2 regions of the Delftia sp. WSY_10 genome follow, and region 2 is predicted to be linked to the other one. Evidence: riboswitches for the same ligand, from Rfam matches in the RefSeq annotation. Region 2 holds a riboswitch; the other holds the start of a gene.
The links. A riboswitch is a leader RNA that binds a small molecule or an ion and turns the genes downstream of it on or off. The one in region 2 is predicted to bind cobalamin.
Positions count from the first base shown of each region.

Region 1: another riboswitch for cobalamin. It lies ahead of ACF8ML_RS04590 (TonB-dependent receptor); the one in region 2 lies ahead of ACF8ML_RS12840 (TonB-dependent receptor domain-containing protein).

Region 1 covers NZ_JBICKY010000012.1:550,896-555,250, forward strand. The annotation lists gene ACF8ML_RS04585 (ABC transporter substrate-binding protein) at 1-199, opposite strand, end outside; gene ACF8ML_RS04590 (TonB-dependent receptor) at 389-2,629, opposite strand; cobalamin riboswitch at 2,758-3,042, opposite strand; gene ACF8ML_RS04595 (CHAD domain-containing protein) at 3,097-3,978, opposite strand; gene ACF8ML_RS04600 (YbaK/prolyl-tRNA synthetase associated domain-containing protein) at 4,036-4,355, opposite strand, start outside.
Region 2 covers NZ_JBICKY010000029.1:35,265-39,619, forward strand. The annotation lists gene ACF8ML_RS12835 (ABC transporter substrate-binding protein) at 1-103, opposite strand, end outside; gene ACF8ML_RS12840 (TonB-dependent receptor domain-containing protein) at 109-2,022, opposite strand; cobalamin riboswitch at 2,092-2,319, opposite strand; gene ACF8ML_RS12845 (hypothetical protein) at 2,415-2,804, shown strand; gene ACF8ML_RS12850 (helix-turn-helix transcriptional regulator) at 2,830-3,021, shown strand; gene ACF8ML_RS12855 (sulfite exporter TauE/SafE family protein) at 3,031-3,837, opposite strand; gene ACF8ML_RS12860 (AraC family transcriptional regulator) at 3,965-4,355, shown strand, end outside.

The DNA of each region.
Region 1 (4,355 bases), on a different contig from region 2:
GCTCGGTGTTGGAGGCAAAGATGGAGACGATGCGCTGCGGCGGCGCGGCAATCTCCACGCGCCGGCCCAGCGCATCCTGCAGCACCACCGGACCGCCTGCAGCGACGGTGTCGGCCCAGGCCGCGGGCAGGCCGCAGCCCAGGGCCGCCGCCGCGCCCTGGCGCAGCAACTGGCGGCGTGGTGTGCAGACAGCCTTCATCTCAGTGTTCCATGACGCAAGGCGCCGTACATGACCTATGAAACCGGCGCAGTCCAAAGCGAGGGACACCGAGGAAGGGCCTATGCCGGCCGCGCCGCCCCGCCCCGAGGGTGTCGTCCCCCTCCCGCGTAGCGAGAGAGGGCGCCGTGCACACGGGGGAAGGCGCGAAGCGACTCAGGGGGTGCTTCATCAAAACTCTGCCTGCAGGCCGACCATGAGTTCGCGCCCGGCCATCGACGTTCCGCAGCCGCCGTTCTGGTACGCCGGGTTGGCGATGCAGGGCGCACGGTCCAGCGCGATGAAGATGGGGTGGCGGTTCAGGTCGAACAGGTTGTTCACGGCCGCGAACAGCTTGACGCCCGGCGACACGCGGTAGTCGGCACGCAGGTTCCAGATGGTGAAGGCGCCCTTGCGGTGGATGAAGGTGCTGCGGGGCTCGCCCTGCGGGATGAGCAGCGCCTCTTCCGTATCGTACCACATGGGACCGCGCAGCAGCGTGGACAGCTGCAGGCTCCAGTCGCCCTGCAGGCGCCCGCTGCCGCGCCCGTAGCGCACGCCGGCCGAGGCCTCGTAGCGGTACATGCGCTGCACCTTGTCGGTATTGGCCGACGCTGGCGATCCCTTGTCCCGCATGCTGAAGTGGTAGTAGCCGCCAGCCCAGGCCTTGAGCTGGTGGCCCGTCAGGTTCAGCGCCCGCGCCAGGTCCATGTCGGCCTGCATTTCCAGGCCGCGCGCCACGATGTCGGCCGCGTTGTTGGCGTAGTCCGAGGTATTGGTCGTGGCCCCGCGCGAGACGGTGATGATGCGGTCGCTGATGGTGTTCTGGAACAGGGCCGCATCCACGCGCCAGCCGGGCTGCTGCAGCGCGGCGCCGACCTCGATCTGGCGGCTGGTCTCGGGCTTGAGGTTGGGGTTGCCGAAGGTGCGGCCACCGCCGACGGCCGTGAAGTCCGAAGCCAGCTCCGTGGCCGTGGGCGCGCGAAAGCCCGTGGAGGCCGCAGCGCGCAGCGTGAGCCGGTCCGTGGCCTTCCAGGTGGCGCCGGCCGACCAGGTGTGGTTGTCGTAGTCGCGCGTGCTGGCCTGGGCCAGGGCCAGGTTGGGCGTCTCGTCGAAGCGTGTCGTGCCCCAGGTCTTGCGCAGGCCGGCGCGCAGGGTCAGGCGGTCGTCGAACAGGGTCTGCGCGTCCTCGACGTACAGCGCGTGCACCTGCTCGGTCTGGTTGTTGTCGTAGGGCGCAACCTGGCCCGCCGGGCCGCCCGGCATGGCCACGCGCAGGCGGTCGGAGCGCAGCTTGCTGCGCTCCCAGTCGAAGCCCATCAGCAGGTCATTGGTCTGGCTGACACGCAGGCGCGGCTGAAAGCGCAGGCCCGTGGCGTCCAGCTGGCGGTGGTTGTAGTCGCGCGCCGTGCCGGGCACGGCGCTGTTGCCCGAGCGGATCACGGGCGATGCCCAGTTGAACTCATCGGTATCGACCAGGCTGTAGAGGTGGGTCGTCCAGCTCAGGCGCTGGCCGGGCAGTGCGCCCTCGTAGGTCAGGTCCAGCGAGCGGTTGCTGCGGTTGTCGCGGCTGTAGATGTTGGCGCCCGATCCGCGAAAGCCCGCGTTGTAGATGCCGTCCGTGCGCAGCTGCAGCTCCACGCGGTGCAGCTCGTGCAGCTGCCAGCCCAGGGCGCCGCTGGCGCCGCGCCGCTTCCAGCCCGTGTTCTCCATGCGCATGCCGCCGTCGCCCGACTCGTAGTCGCCGCGCCCGCCTGCGCTCACGCCGAAGTACCAGTCGAAGCGGTCATTGGCGCCGGCCGTCTGCGCATCGGTGCGCCACAGGTCCCACGAGCCGGCCTGGACCTGGGCGCGCGTGCCGGGCGCTGTCGCTCCCGTCTTCATGATGATGTTGACCACCCCGCCCATGGCCTGGCTGCCGTAGATCACCGAGGACGGGCCGCGCACGATCTCGATGCGCTCCACATCCGAGGGGCTGAGCTTGGACAGGTTGGCCGTGCCCGCGCGCCGGCCGTTGACCAGCACCAGCACCTGGCTGCGGAAGTCGCGCCCCTGGCCGTCGGTGGAGGCGCCGCGCAGGTTCATCGAGGTCTGGGCCGCCGTCCATTCGCTGAGAAAGCCCACGGCGTTCTCGGCCAGCAGGTCGGTGACCGAGCGCGCGCTGGAGCGCTCTATGGCCTCGCGGTCGATGGTCTGCGTGGTGCCCGCGATGCGGCTGCGCGCCTCGGGCCGCGCCGTGGCGGTCACGAAGACGGCGTCCAGCGCATCGTCGGCGGAGTCCGTGGATCGCCCGGAAGCCGGCTCCTGCGCGGCGCCGGCCGCTGCAGCGCAGCTGGCCAGCAGGACGGCGGCCGCTACGGGCCGCAGGCTGGAGACAAGAGGGAGAACAGAGAGAAGGCCGGAGGAATCGGCGGCCGAGGAAGCGAAGCGCATGCGTTGAATCCAACTGCCCCAGTCACCCGTGGGGCCTATCGTCTGAACCACGCCGCACGGCGCGCACGCCGGAGCCGGCCACGCCAGCGCAGGCTGGGGCCGGACCGGACAGGCGCACTCCCGCGGCGTCCGAAAGCAATGCAGAAGGCCGGTATCCGGGCTTGCGGAACGCTGCGGCGCGCAGGGTGGGCGCGCTGCAGCAGGCATCCCCGCCTTCCCATGTCCGTCCAGACACAGTGGCTTGCGGCGCGCAACCGGTGGGTGGCGCGCCAGCGTGGGGAGTTGTATTCCGCTGACCGTTGCGGGGGCAGCGCAGGCATTGCGAGCGGCCACCTCGATGGCATCGCGCACCTGCTTCCCGTTGAACCCCTGGCCGGCAAGCGGCATGGGGCACCTTCAGCAACAGCGCACCGCCACGGCCCAGGGGCTGCGGCGGTGCGCCAGCGGCGGATTATCGCTGATGCGGTCTAGGCCCAGAAGCCCGGCACGCGGGCCAGCGCACGCAGCGCGCGGCGGCTGCTGCGCGCGCTGGTGGCCAGGCGGGCCTGCAGGTAGCCGGCGGCAAACCAGGCGCGCGGATCCGTGCCGGCCTGGTCACGAAAAAGCGCGGCCGCCACGGCCATGTCGTTGTGCAGGCCCAGCGCGTCCTGGGCGGGCACCAGCGCCTCGGCAAAGCGCCGGCCCTTTTTGCCGGGCCACATTCCGGGCGCGAATTCCCGCGCAAAGTCCGCCAGGTAGCGCAGGCGCTTGAGCCGCTTGCGCACGCGGTGCTGCTGCGCCAGCGGCAGGCGGTCGAACCGCCGGCCGTCGCGCAGCACCTGGCGGTGCAGGCGCGCCAGCCGCCGTGCCAGGTACTTGCGCGTGCCTGCGGCGGACAGGCTGACCAGGCCGGGCTGCCGCTTGCCTGCAGGCGCCTGCGCCAGCGCATGGATCTCGGCCAGCGTTTGCAGGAACTGCGGCTCGCGCACCGCAGCGGCCGCGTCCGCGTCGGCCTGCCCGGCATCCGGCACGGCCCAATCGCACAAGGGCGCATCGGCGTCCTGCAGCAGCGGCCGCACCACGTCGGCCAGGGTGCCGGCATCGCGCAGCGTGCCCAGGCGCGCAAAGGCCAGTGCCAGCGGGGCATCCCATTCGGCGCGCATGCCGGGCGCCAGCCCTGCGCATTCGCGCAGCAGGGTGCGCAGGCGCCGCAGGGCCACGCGCAGCTGGTGGATGCGTTCGGCCTCGCCGCTGCCGGCGTCCACGGCATCCATATGCGACTGCACCTGGGCCAGTGCGGCAGCCAGCGCCGCACGCACAAAGCCGGCCGCATCGGGCCGGTCGGGGAACTGCCTGGCAGGGGTGGTCATGGTCAGGAGAGGATGTGCGGGCGTTGCTGCGATTGTGGGCACCGCCCGGCCCCCGGGTCAATCGGCGCCATCCCCGCTCAGGCTGTGCAGCGCGGGCCGGGCAATGCGCACATAGTCGGCCGAGTCCAGCACGATGGAGCGGTCCAGCCGGCCCGCATTGAAGGCGATCTCGGCAAAGCGCTCCACCAGTGCCGGGTCCACCACCAGGCGCACCTGCGGGTTGAAGGAGAACGGCGGCACCGATCCCATCACGCAGCCGGTGGCGGCCTGGGCCTCCTCGGGCGAGGCCAGCGTGGCCTTGCGCACGCCCACGGCCTGGGCCAGGCGCTTGAAGTCCAGCTTGCGGTCGCCGGGCAGCACGGCCAGGAACAGCTGGG
Region 2 (4,355 bases):
CCTTTTGCGCAAAGGCGTTGCCCGTGCCGCCCGCGCAGGCCAGGACGGCGGTCAGCAGCAGGATGCGGGGCAGGCGCGAAAGCAGGCGCACAAGCAGGTGCATGGCGGTCAGGGCAGGGGAGTCCAGCGCACGCTGACGAACACGGTACGGCCTGCGTTCGCATAGCCGCGCGTGGGGGCGTAGTCGCGGTCGGCGATGTTGTTGACGCGGGCCAGCAGCGTCCATTGCCTTGTCAGCTGGCGCTGGGCGTAGAGGTTGACCACGCCGTAGCCGCCCAGCTTGAAGGTGTTGGCCTCGTCGGCATAGCGGCCGCTGTACAGCTGCGCTTCGCCGCCCAGCGTCCAGCCGGCCGCCTGGGTGTCGGCGTTGAGCTTGAGCATGCGCTTGGAGCGGTAGGGCAGCAGCTTGCCGGTCTCCAGGTTCTCGGGGTTCATGAAGTCCAGCGAGGCGCCCAGATTGGCGCTGCCCAGGCGCGTGCTGCCCGACAGCGTCAGGCCGGTGATTTCCACGCTCTGCCAGTTGCGGTAGCAGTTGCAGGGAACGGCGCTGTTCCAGTCGTAGGTGATCAGGTTCTTGAACCTGTTGCGGTAGACCACGGCCGAGAGGCGGTTGGCACCGGCCGCATAGTGCAGGCCCGTTTCCACGTTGGTGCTGCTTTCGGGCTTGAGGTCGGCCGCTGCCTGGCCCGTGAAGCGTTCGTACAGCGTGGGAGTTCTGAAGGCCGTGCCGGCCGATGCCACCCAGCGCCAGCGCTCGTCGATCTGCAGGCCGTAGCCCAGACCGCCCGTGGTCTTGTTCTGCTGGTCGCGCACCTGGTCGTGGCGCAGGTTGGCGTCGAACTGGTGGCGGCCCTCGGTCAGGCGCCAGCCGGCCGACAGGGAGTTCTGCACGCGCCGGCTGTCGGTGTTCTGCGTCCAGGCGTATTGGGTGTCCAGCTTGTCCTCGCGGCGCTCCAGGTCGATGTTGAAACGGTGCTGGCCCAGCGTGAACAGGTTCTGCAGCAGGTAGTTGGTGGAGCTGCCGTCGGCGCGTTCGGGCGACTGGGTGTGGCGGTCGCTTTGGCTGTCGGTATGGGAGATCTGGACCACGCTTTTGTACATAGCGTTCCAGCCGGCCTGCCAGCGCAGGCTGCCGGTGGTGTTCTTGACCACGTCGTAGTCGTCGAACGGCGGCGGGCTCTGGTCGTAGTGGGTGCGCAGGCGGCTGTGCAGCAGGCTGGCGTCGATCTGGTGGATGCCCGTTTTGTAGCCCGCGTTCAGGCCCAGCGAGGTGTTGCTGTAGCCATCCTTGTCCGGGTTGGGCGAGAAGGTGTTGCCGGGGTAGACGTCGAAGCCGTCGCTGCGCTCGTCCGCCAGGTTCAGGCCATAGGTGAAGCCGTTGGCTCCGCCCTGAAATCCCGTGGCGAGTTTGCTGGTGCCCTGGTTGCCTATGCCGGCCTCGGCATAGGCGCGGGTCTGGCCGTCCGCCCGCTTGGTGAAGATCTGGATCACGCCGCCCATGGCGTCTGAGCCATAGATGGCGGCGGCCGGGCCGCGCAGGACTTCGATGCGCTCGATCTGCGCCAGCGGCAGGGTGGACCAGACCGCGCCGCCCTGCAGCTCCTGCGAGCTGTAGCGCACGCCGTCGATGAACACGGCAGTGTGCTGGTTGCTGGTGCCACGCAGGTAGACCGAAGTGACCTGGCCCGGCCCGCCGTTGCGGTTGATCTGCACGCCCGGCACCTGCACCAGCAGGTCGGCCACGCCCGTGGCGCCGCTGTGGGCAATGGTCTCGGCGTCGATCACGGTCATGTCGGCCGTGACGGTGCGCAGGGGCTGCTCGCTGCGCGAGGCGGTGACGACCACCGTATCGAGCTGGGAGGTCTGTGCCCGCTGCGCCTGTTGCGCCTGTTGTGCCTGTGCTTGGGCCTGGCAGGCCAGCAGCGAGGCCGCAGCCAGGGCAGACAACGTGCGCAGTACGGGGAACGCCGAGGGCGAGCGAAGAGCGGCGCCAGGGGCGCGCGCGAGGGCGAGGGTGTGCATGGATGCGAGCCAGTTGCGCGCCAGCGACCCCGCCGGCACGGAAACCACAAAGACCGGCTGCGCTGCATGCGCGGCCGGCCGCCTGTTGGCCGGTATCCAGACTGGTGACGCACTCGCCAAGGCCTTCCCGGGCTGTACGCCCAGTGGCACGGGTTTGGCGGGGGCCGGTGCCATGCACGCGGCGTTTCACTCACTGTTGCGGGGGCAGTACATGCGGGCGGCTTTATCTGGCCGCCCCATGTTTCCCGTTTAACCGCAGCCCCTGGGGCTGCTGGCACCAACGGCGGCGATTGTACGGCGGGGCGTTCAGTGCCGATGTAAAGCTTGCTTGACATGCCCGCGGGTGGCATCGCACAATGTCAAGCATCCTTTACACATTGCGAGAGACTTCCATGAATCAAACAACGGTCACCAACCGCCGCTACCAGAAGGAGCTGGGATTTGCGCTGCTGCTCTACATGGCGCTGTTGGTGGGAGCGCTTTTGCTCAGCGCCGACATGCAGGCCGGGGCCCTGCGCACGGCCCTGCTGCTCAGCCCCATGCTGGCGTTTGCGCTGGCCGTGCGGGCCATCGTGCGCCTGGTGCGGGATACCGACGAGTTCCTGCGCAAGTCCATGCTGGAGCAACTGGCGATTGCGGCGGCGGGCACGGCCGGCATCACCTTCACCTACGGATTCCTGGAAATGGCAGGTTTTCCCAAGCTCAGCATGTTCATGGTGTGGCCCTTGATGGGTGCGCTCTGGGTGGCTGCCTCGGTGGCCCACTGGCTGCGCAGCCGATGAGCCGCGCTGCAGAGGCGGCCCGGCGATGAAAAACACCATCCGTGAACTGCGCGCCGAGCGCGGCTGGAGCCAGGCTGCGCTGGCGGACCTGCTGGGCGTGTCGCGCCAGACCGTCAATGCCATAGAGACGGGCCGCTACGACCCCAGCCTGCCGCTGGCATTCGCCATTGCCCGGGTGTTCGAGACCCGGATCGAGGCGATCTTCCAGGAGGGTTGAGCGCAGCGCTCAGGCCACGATCATGACCAGCAGCACCAGGCCCAGCAGGGCCAGGTAGGCCTTGGCATGCAGGGCATCGGGAATGCGGCCGATCAGCGGCGCCGCCAGCCTGATGCCGGTCCACGATCCGGCCGTCAGCAGCGCAAAGGCCTGCAGGTCCACATAACCCACATGCCAGGGGCCCAGCCCCGCGCCCCGCGATGCCAGCATGTAGGCAGCGGTGCCCGCCACGGCCATGGGCAGGGACAGCGGGCTGGCCATGGCCGTGGCGGCCGCCATGCTGGCGCCGCGCCGGCGCATCAGCGGCACGGTCATCACGCTGCCGCCCACACCCAGGAAGGCCGCGATCGCACCAATGGCCAGGCCCGCCGTGGCCGCTGCCCGCCGGCCCATGGGCTGCATGCCGGCGGTGGTGCCGTGCACGAAGCCTGGGCGCAGCAGCGCGTCGGCGATGGTCAGGGCCAGGTAGGCGATGAAGGCCCAGCGCACCCATTCCCCGCTGATCCAGGTGGCGGCCGCCGCGCCCGCCACGGCGCCGGCCGCGATGAAGCCAGCCAGTGGCCGTACCTGATCCCAGGGCAGGGCGCCCGCGCGGTGCTGGCGCAGCGTGGCCATGGAGGCGCCAAAAATCATCACGCAGGTGGAGGTGGCCACGGCAATGTGCATGGCAGCCTGGCCAACGGCGGAGTCCGCGCCGTGGATGGAGGTCAGCAGCGCATAAAGCAGCGGAACGGCCACGAAGCCGCCGCCAAAGCCGAAGAGCACGGTGGTCACGCCGGCAAGCACACCGAAAGCCAGCAGCAGGAGAGGGAACACAGACAGTCCTTTGGAAAAACGAGCAAGGACTGAACCTTAGGATGCCGCGGTTTGGCCTGCTTTCGCGGATAGGTCAATAATCCTCGAATTCCTGCCAAAGCCTGTTGGCTGTTTTCCGGACATCCCCATGCTCAACATCCCGCTGCATTCCGTGGACGCCGTGGCGCGCGATGTGCTGGCCATCGGCACCGATTACACGCCTGGCACGCTGCTGCCCACGCACAGCCACCGGCGTGCGCAGTTTCTCTACGGGATGAGCGGGCTGATGGAGGTGGAAACCGACGACGGTGCCTGGACCATCCCGCCCTACAGCGGCGTGTGGATTCCGGCCAGCAAGCCGCACAGCGTGCGCATGCAGGGCGTGAGCACGCGCAGCCTGTACATCGAACCGGCTGCTGCGCCCCGCCCGGGTGTGCATTGCGAGGCCCTGGTCGTCACCCCGCTGCTGCACCAGTTGCTGCTGTCCTGCGCCGACCTGCCGGCGCTGTACGACGAAGCGGGCCGCGACGGCGCCCTGG